One region of the Spirillospora sp. NPDC048911 genome, then DNA from elsewhere that is predicted to be linked to it. Evidence: riboswitches for the same ligand, from Rfam matches in the RefSeq annotation. Region 1 holds a riboswitch; the other holds the start of a gene.

Evidence for each region. Region 1 has a riboswitch for glycine ahead of gcvT (glycine cleavage system aminomethyltransferase GcvT). Riboswitches for the same ligand answer to the same signal wherever they lie in the genome.
Region 2: linked by a shared signal. The riboswitch ahead of gcvP (aminomethyl-transferring glycine dehydrogenase) and the one ahead of gcvT (glycine cleavage system aminomethyltransferase GcvT) in region 1 are both predicted to bind glycine.

What each region holds. Positions count from the first base shown of each region.
Region 1 is NZ_JBICUD010000007.1:536,267-540,013, reverse strand. Features, by position in the region: gene glyA (serine hydroxymethyltransferase) at 1-331, opposite strand, end outside; gene gcvH (glycine cleavage system protein GcvH) at 334-723, opposite strand; gene gcvT (glycine cleavage system aminomethyltransferase GcvT) at 761-1,843, opposite strand; glycine riboswitch at 2,016-2,112, opposite strand; gene ACGFNU_RS32095 (3-oxoacyl-ACP reductase) at 2,182-2,946, opposite strand; gene ACGFNU_RS32090 (aldehyde dehydrogenase family protein) at 2,969-3,747, opposite strand, start outside.
Region 2 is NZ_JBICUD010000004.1:689,336-693,082, reverse strand. Features, by position in the region: gene ACGFNU_RS21890 (flippase-like domain-containing protein) at 1-687, opposite strand, end outside; glycine riboswitch at 951-1,046, shown strand; glycine riboswitch at 1,047-1,157, shown strand; gene gcvP (aminomethyl-transferring glycine dehydrogenase) at 1,226-3,747, shown strand, end outside.

The DNA of each region.
Region 1 (3,747 bases):
GGAGCAGCGCGAAGTAGACCGCGGTGTTGGCCTGCGCCCCGCTGTGCGGCTGGACGTTGGCGTGCTCGGCGCCGAACAGCTCCTTGGCCCGGTCGATGGCCAGCTGCTCGGTGACGTCGACGTACTCGCAGCCGCCGTAGTAGCGCCTGCCCGGGTAGCCCTCGGCGTACTTGTTGGTGAGGACCGACCCCTGGGCCTCCAGGACCGAGACCGGCGCGAAGTTCTCCGAGGCGATCATCTCGAGGGTCGACTGCTGCCGGTGGAGCTCCTGGGCGACCGCCTCGGCGACCTCGGGGTCGACCGCCGCGAGCGAGTCGTTCAGGGTCGTCATGCTCAGCTCTCCTCGATCAGCTTGGCGTACGCCTCGGCGTCGAGGAGGTCGCCCGGCTCGTCGCTGACCCGGACCTTGAAGATCCAGCCCTCGCCGTACGGGTCATCGTTGATGACCTTGGGCTCCTCGATCACGGCGGCGTTGATCGCCGTGATCTCGCCGTTGACGGGGGAGTACAGGTCGCTGACCGACTTGGTCGACTCGACCTCGCCGCAGGTCTCGCCCGCCTCGACGGTGTCGCCCTCGCCGGAGCTCAGCTCCAGGTAGACGATCTCGCCGAGGGCGTCGGCGGCGTGCTGGGTGATGCCGACCGTGACGATGCCGTCCTCGCTCTCAAGGCCGGACACCCACTCGTGCTCTTCGCTGTAACGGAGCTGCTCCGGAACGCTCACGATAGTTCTCTCTCCCAGGTTCAGGTTTTTACCGGTGTCAGGAACGCTTGTAGAACGGCAGGGCCACCACGTCGACGGGCTCCCGCCGCCCGCGGACGTCCACCGCGAGCTCGGTCTCCGTGACGCCGCTGTCGACGTACGCCATGGCGATCGGCTTGCCCAGTGTGGGCGACGGAGCGCCGCTCGTCACGATTCCGCACGGCGTGCCGTCCGACGCGACGACCTCGTAGCCCTTCCTGGGGGCGCGCCGGCCGCGCGCGACCAAGCCTACGAGCCTGCGGCCCGGAGGGGTCTGGGCCTGCGCCGCCAGGGCCGCCTTGCCGACGAAGTCGCCCGGCTTGTCCAGCTTCACGACGCGGTCGAGGCCCGCCTCGTACGGGGAGGTCTCGGCGGTCAGCTCGTTGCCGTACAGCGGCATGCCGGCTTCGAGACGAAGCGTGTCACGGGACGAGAGCCCGCAGGGGACGACCCCCTCGACCTCGGCCAGCGCCCGCCAGAGCGCCACGGCGTCGCCGGAGTCGACGAACAGCTCGAAGCCGTCCTCGCCGGTGTAGCCCGTCCGGGCGAGCAGCGCGTCGGCCCCCGCCACCTTGGCCGCGAAGATCGCGTAGTACTTCAGCTCGGGCAGCGGCGCGTCGGTGAACGCGGCGAGGATCTCCTGCGCCCGGGGCCCCTGCAAGGCGATCAGGGCGTAGGCGTCGGAACGGTCGTCCACCCGCGCCTCGAAGCCCTGCGCCCGCTCGACCAGGGCGTTCCGGACCACCGCGACGTTGGCGGCGTTGGCCACGACCATCCACGTCTCGTCGGCCAGCCGGTAGACGATCAGGTCGTCGAGCACGCCGCCGTCATGCGCGCAGATCATGGTGTAGCGGGCCTTGCCCACCGCCATCGGCGACAGGTTGCCGACGAGCGCGTGGTCGAGGGCGACGCCGGCCTGGGGCCCGCTGAGGAAGATCTCGCCCATGTGGGAGAGGTCGAAGAGCCCGGCGCCGGTGCGCACCGCGGCGTGCTCGGCCGTCTCGCTCGCGTACCGCAGCGGCATCAGGTAACCGGCGAAGTCGACGAGATTCGCTCCGAGGTCCGCGTGGACGTCGTAGAGCGGCGTCTTCTTGGGTGACATGGGTCGGCTCCTTGTTCGCGGGCGCGCGTGATTCCCATCGTTTCACCCGCGCACCGGGCTCGTCGGTGCCTCCCCCTCTGTCATCGGAGCCTGAGAGCTTCACCCCGCGGGAGACGCGGCGGGGCTTGCACCTTCGGCGGGGGACGCGTGGTCCCCGCTTTCCAGAGGTCGCCTCGTCCGCGCGGTCCGTGGGCCTGAGAGGTTCCGGGGAGGATTTGCTCCTTCGGCGTCCCTGGCCGGCTGCCAGGGCACTCTCCCGCACGGGATCATCGGCTGCGCCCCAGGCTAGCAGCGCTCTCGCCCCCTGGACCACCTGTCAGAGGGTGGTCAGGCGAGGGTCATACGGGGGTCACGTACGCGCCGGAGATGCCGCCGTCCACCAGGAACTCGGCGGCGGTGACGAACGAGGCGTCGTCGGACGCCAGGAACGCCACGGCGGCGGCGATCTCGGTGGCCTCGGCGAAGCGGCCGGCGGGGATGTGGACCAGGCGGCGCGCGGCGCGTTCGGGGTCCTTGGCGAAGAGCTCCTGGAGGAGCGGGGTGTTGACCGGGCCCGGGCAGAGGGCGTTCACTCGGATGCCCTCGCGGGCGAACTGGACGCCCAGCTCGCGCGACATGGCCAGCACGCCGCCCTTGGAGGCGGTGTAGGAGATCTGCGAGGTGGCCGCGCCCATGACCGCCACGAACGAGGCGGTGTTGATGATCGAGCCCTTGCCCTGCTCGCGCATGTAGGGGATCACGTGCTTGCAGCACAGGTAGACGCTCGTGAGGTTGACGTCCTGGACGCGCTTCCAGGCGTCCAGGCCGGTCGCCAGGATCGAGTCGTCGTCGGGCGGCGAGATGCCGGCGTTGTTGAACGCGACGTCGATGCGCCCGTAGGCGTCGTGGGCCGCCCGGTAGAGGGCCTCGACCTCCGGCTCGGAGGTGACGTCCACCTTGACGAACAGGCCGTCGATCTCGGTCGCGGCGGCCTTGCCCGCGGCCTCGTCGAGGTCGGCGACGACCACCCGGGCGCCCTCCGCGGCGAAGCGCCGGGCGGTCGCCAAGCCGATCCCGCTGGCCCCGCCGGTCACGACGGCGACCCGGTCCTGCAAGCGCTGCATCTCTCTCCTCAGCCGGTGGTGTCTACTCGGTGGCGATGAAGACGTTCTTCGTCTCGGTGAAGGCGTCCAGGGCGTCCGGGCCCAGCTCGCGGCCGAGGCCGGACTGCTTGAACCCGCCGAACGGGGTCCAGTAGCGGACGGACGAGTGGGAGTTGACCGAGAGGTTCCCGGCCTCGACACCGCGGGCCATGCGGATGCCGCGGCCGAGATCGCGGGTCCAGATCGAGCCCGCGAGGCCGTACGGGGTGTCGTTGGCGATCCGGACGGCGTCGTCCTCGTCGTCGAACGGGACGACGGTCACGACAGGGCCGAAGACCTCCTCGCGCCAGGCGGGCAGGGTGTCGTAGGACGGGGTGGCGAGGACGGTCGGCGGGAACCAGAAGCCGGGGCCGTCCGGCGCGGAACCCCGGAAGGCCACGGCGTCCTCGGGGACGTACGAGGCGACCTTGGCGCGGTGGGCGGCGCTGATGAGCGGGCCGACCTCGGTCTCCGGGGCGCCCGGATCGCCGACGACGACGTTCTGGACAGCGGGTTCGAGAAGCTCCATGAAATGGTCGTAAGCGGATCGTTCGACCAGGATCCGGGACCGCGCGCAGCAGTCCTGGCCCGCGTTGTCGAAGACGGCGTACGGCGCGGTGGCCGCGGCCTTCTCCAGGTCGGCGTCGGCGAAGACGATGTTGGCGTTCTTGCCGCCCAGCTCCAGCGTCACCCGCTTCACCTGCGGACCGGCCGCCGCCATGATCTGCTTGCCGACGCGCGTGGAGCCGGTGAAGACGATCTTCCGGACGTCCGGGTGCTCGA
Region 2 (3,747 bases), on a different contig from region 1:
GGCGTACAGCGTGCCGTGCCCGATGGCCCGGCCGAGGAAGTAGGTGGCCGCCAGCGCGGCGACCGAGGCGTACGAGGCGGTCAGGCCGGTCAGCGCCGCGAGCCCGATCATCGTCCAGGTGGCGGCCTGCCAGCGGGTCCGGCCGGCCATGCCCACCGCCGTGACGAACGCGATGACCGGCGCGATGTCGGTGTGCACGGGCGCGGTCTCGGTGCCGCCCCAGATGAGGGAGTCGAGGACGCCGCCGGGAGCCGCGGGGACCACCCAGTCGTCCAGCACGATGGTGAGCCCGAACGCGATCACGGCGGCCAGCAGGGCGATGGCGACCCGCACCCCGTCCTTGTGGAACAGGCGCTCGATCGAGAACGCCACCGGCACGGCCAGCACGCCGAAGCTGGAGACCAGCGTGGCCATGGTCAGCAGGAACCGCGGGGCGTGCGCGGTGCCCTCGACGATGTCGCTCTGCAGGCCGTGCGTGGTGCCCTTGGCGATCGAGACCAGCAGCAGGATCGCGGCGAGCCCGGCCACCGCGGCGGCGAAGCGCAGGGCGTCGCCCGGGCGGCGGATGCGGTCGGGCCGGGCGGGCTCGTCCACCGGAACGACGGCGGCGCCGGGCCTGCCCTCGGGCGCCTCTCCCGGGGCCTCGGGGGCGCCCTGCCTCGTCCCGTGCGTCACGCCTTGGGTCACGCCGCACCACCGTCCGGAACTCTCACTGTGATCAGCGTCCCAGACACGGCGCCGCCTCGTCGAGCGGGGCATGCGCTCCCGCCCCGCGCGGCCACACAGCGCTCACCTGTTCCTCTCGCCCCCTGGCTCCCGGCCGGTCGATGGCTCCGTGAGCTGTGAATATCGTACTTGTCCCGCCCCGGACGGCCGATCATGGGCCGGGGGAGCGGGCCGCGTCGATCGTTTCGGCCGTCGTTGGATAGAGTTCCCTTTGGACATGCCGTCGACCCTGTGCGGGAGAGACTCCACGCCGCCAGCGCGGAGCGCCGAAGGGGCAACCCTCCCCGGAACCTCTCAGGCAAAAGGACCGCTGGGCGAGGCACCTCTGGAAAGCAGGCGTCCTTCTCCTCGGCAGAGGGGGCGGGGTCTCACCGAAGGGGAAACCCCGTTCCGCGGGTGAAGCTCTCAGGTGCCCATGACAGAGGGGGAGACCGGCCATCGGCCCAGCGCGGGCCGATGGTGGCCCTGAGCGACCGCAGCAGCCCAGGAGGCTTCCCCTATGACCGCCCAGTACTTCGCCCCGGTGGCGTCGCCGCAGCACCCACGGTCCACGTTCGCCGACCGGCACATCGGGCCGTCTCCCGACGAGCAGTCCCGGATGCTGGCGGCCATCGGCTATTCGAGCGCCGAGGCGCTGATGGACGACGCGGTGCCCGGCGCCATCAGGACCGGCCGGCCGCTGGACCTGCCGGCGGCGCTGAGCGAGCCGCGGGCCCTCGCGCGGCTGCGCGAGCTCGCCGCGAGGAACACCGTCGTCCGGTCCATGATCGGCCTCGGCTACCACGGCACGCACACGCCCGGCGTCATCCTGCGCAACGTCCTGGAGAACCCCGGCTGGTACACCGCCTACACGCCGTACCAGCCGGAGATCTCGCAGGGCCGCCTGGAGGCGCTGCTCAACTTCCAGACCGTGGTGAGCGACCTGACGGGGCTGCCGGTCGCCAACGCCTCGCTGCTGGACGAGGGGACCGCCGCGGCCGAGGCGATGGCGCTGGCCCACCGGGTGTCCAAGCGCAAGGAGCCGGGCGCCTTCCTCGTCGACGCCGACGCGCTGCCGCAGACGAAAGAGGTCATCCGCACCCGCGCCGTCCCGCTCGGCATCGAGGTGGTCGTCGCCGACGTGGCCGGCGGGCTGCCCGAGGGCGACTTCTTCGGCGTGCTCCTGCAGTACCCCGGCGCCTCCGGCGCGGTCCGCGACCTGGAGCCCGTCACCGCCGCCGCGCACGAGCGCGGCGCCCAGGTGGTCGTCGCGGCCGACCTGCTCGCGCTGACCCTGCTGCGGCCGCCGGGCGAGTCCGGCGCCGACATCGTCGTCGGCTCGTCGCAGCGGTTCGGCGTGCCGTACGGCTTCGGCGGCCCGCACGCCGGATACATGGCCGTCGGCGAGGGCATCCAGCGGCAGCTGCCGGGCCGCCTGGTCGGCGTCTCGGTCGACGCCGACGGCACCCCCGCGTACCGGCTGGCGCTGCAGACCCGCGAGCAGCACATCCGGCGCGAGAAGGCCACCAGCAACATCTGCACCGCGCAGGTGCTGCTCGCCGTCATGGCGAGCATGTACGCGGTCTACCACGGGCCGGAGGGCCTCGCGGCGATCGCCGGGCGGACGCACGGGCACGCCGCCGAGATCGCCGAGGGGCTCCGCGGGGCGGGCGTCGAGGTCGTCCACGGTTCCTTCTTCGACACGGTGCTCGCGCGGGTGCCGGGGCGCGCCCGGGAGATCCTCGCCAAGGCGCTGGAGAACGGCCGCAACCTGCGCCTGGTCGACGACGACCACCTCGCGATCGCGTGCGACGAGACCACCGACGCCTCCGACGTGGCCGCGGTGCTCGCCGCGTTCGGGGTGGAGCGGGCGCCCGAGCCGGGCACGGAATCGATCCCCGAGGCGATCCCCGAGGCGCTGCGGCGGGAGAGCCCCTACCTGACCCACCCCGTGTTCCACGCGCACCGCTCCGAGACCGCGATGCTGCGCTACCTGCGCAGGCTGCAGGACCGCGACATCGCGCTGGACCGGTCGATGATCCCGCTCGGCTCCTGCACGATGAAGCTGAACGCCACCACCGAGATGGAGCCGATCACCTGGCCCGAGTTCGCGGACATCCACCCGTTCGCGCCCGGCGAGCAGGTCCAGGGCTATCTGGAGCTGATCGGCGAGCTGGAGTCCTGGCTCGCCGAGATCACCGGGTACGCCAAGGTGTCGGTCCAGCCGAACGCCGGTTCCCAGGGCGAGCTCGCCGGGCTGCTGGCCATCCGCGGCTACCACGCCTCCCGCGGCGACCATGGCCGCACCATCTGCCTGATCCCGTCCTCGGCGCACGGCACCAACGCCGCCAGCGCCGTCATGGCCGGCATGAAGGTCGTCGTGGTCAAGTGCGACGACCGGGGCAACATCGACCTCGACGACCTGCACGCCAAGATCGACAAGTACCGTGACCAGCTCGCCGCGATCATGGTGACCTACCCGTCCACGCACGGCGTGTTCGAGGAGACCATCGCCGACACCTGCAAGACCGTGCACGACGCGGGCGGCCAGGTCTACGTCGACGGCGCCAACCTCAACGCGCTGGTGGGCCTGGCCCGGCCGGGCGAGTTCGGCTCGGACGTCTCCCACCTCAACCTGCACAAGACGTTCTGCATCCCGCACGGCGGCGGCGGCCCCGGCGTCGGCCCGGTCGGCGTGCGCGAGCACCTCGTGCCGTTCCTGCCCAACCACCCGCTGCGCGCGGAGGCCGGTCCGCAGGAGACCGGCGTCGGGCCGATCTCGGCCGCGCCATGGGGATCGGCCGGCATCCTGCCGATCTCCTGGGCGTACATCGCGATGATGGGCCCGGACGGCCTGCGCGAGGCCACCGAGAACGCCATCATCGGCGCCAACTACCTGGCCGCGCGACTCGCCCCGCACTACCCGGTGCTCTACACCGGGCGCAACGGGCTGGTCGCGCACGAGTGCATCGCCGACCTCCGCAAGATCACCAAGGAGACCGGCGTCACCGCCGAGGACGTCGCCAAGCGGCTGATCGACTA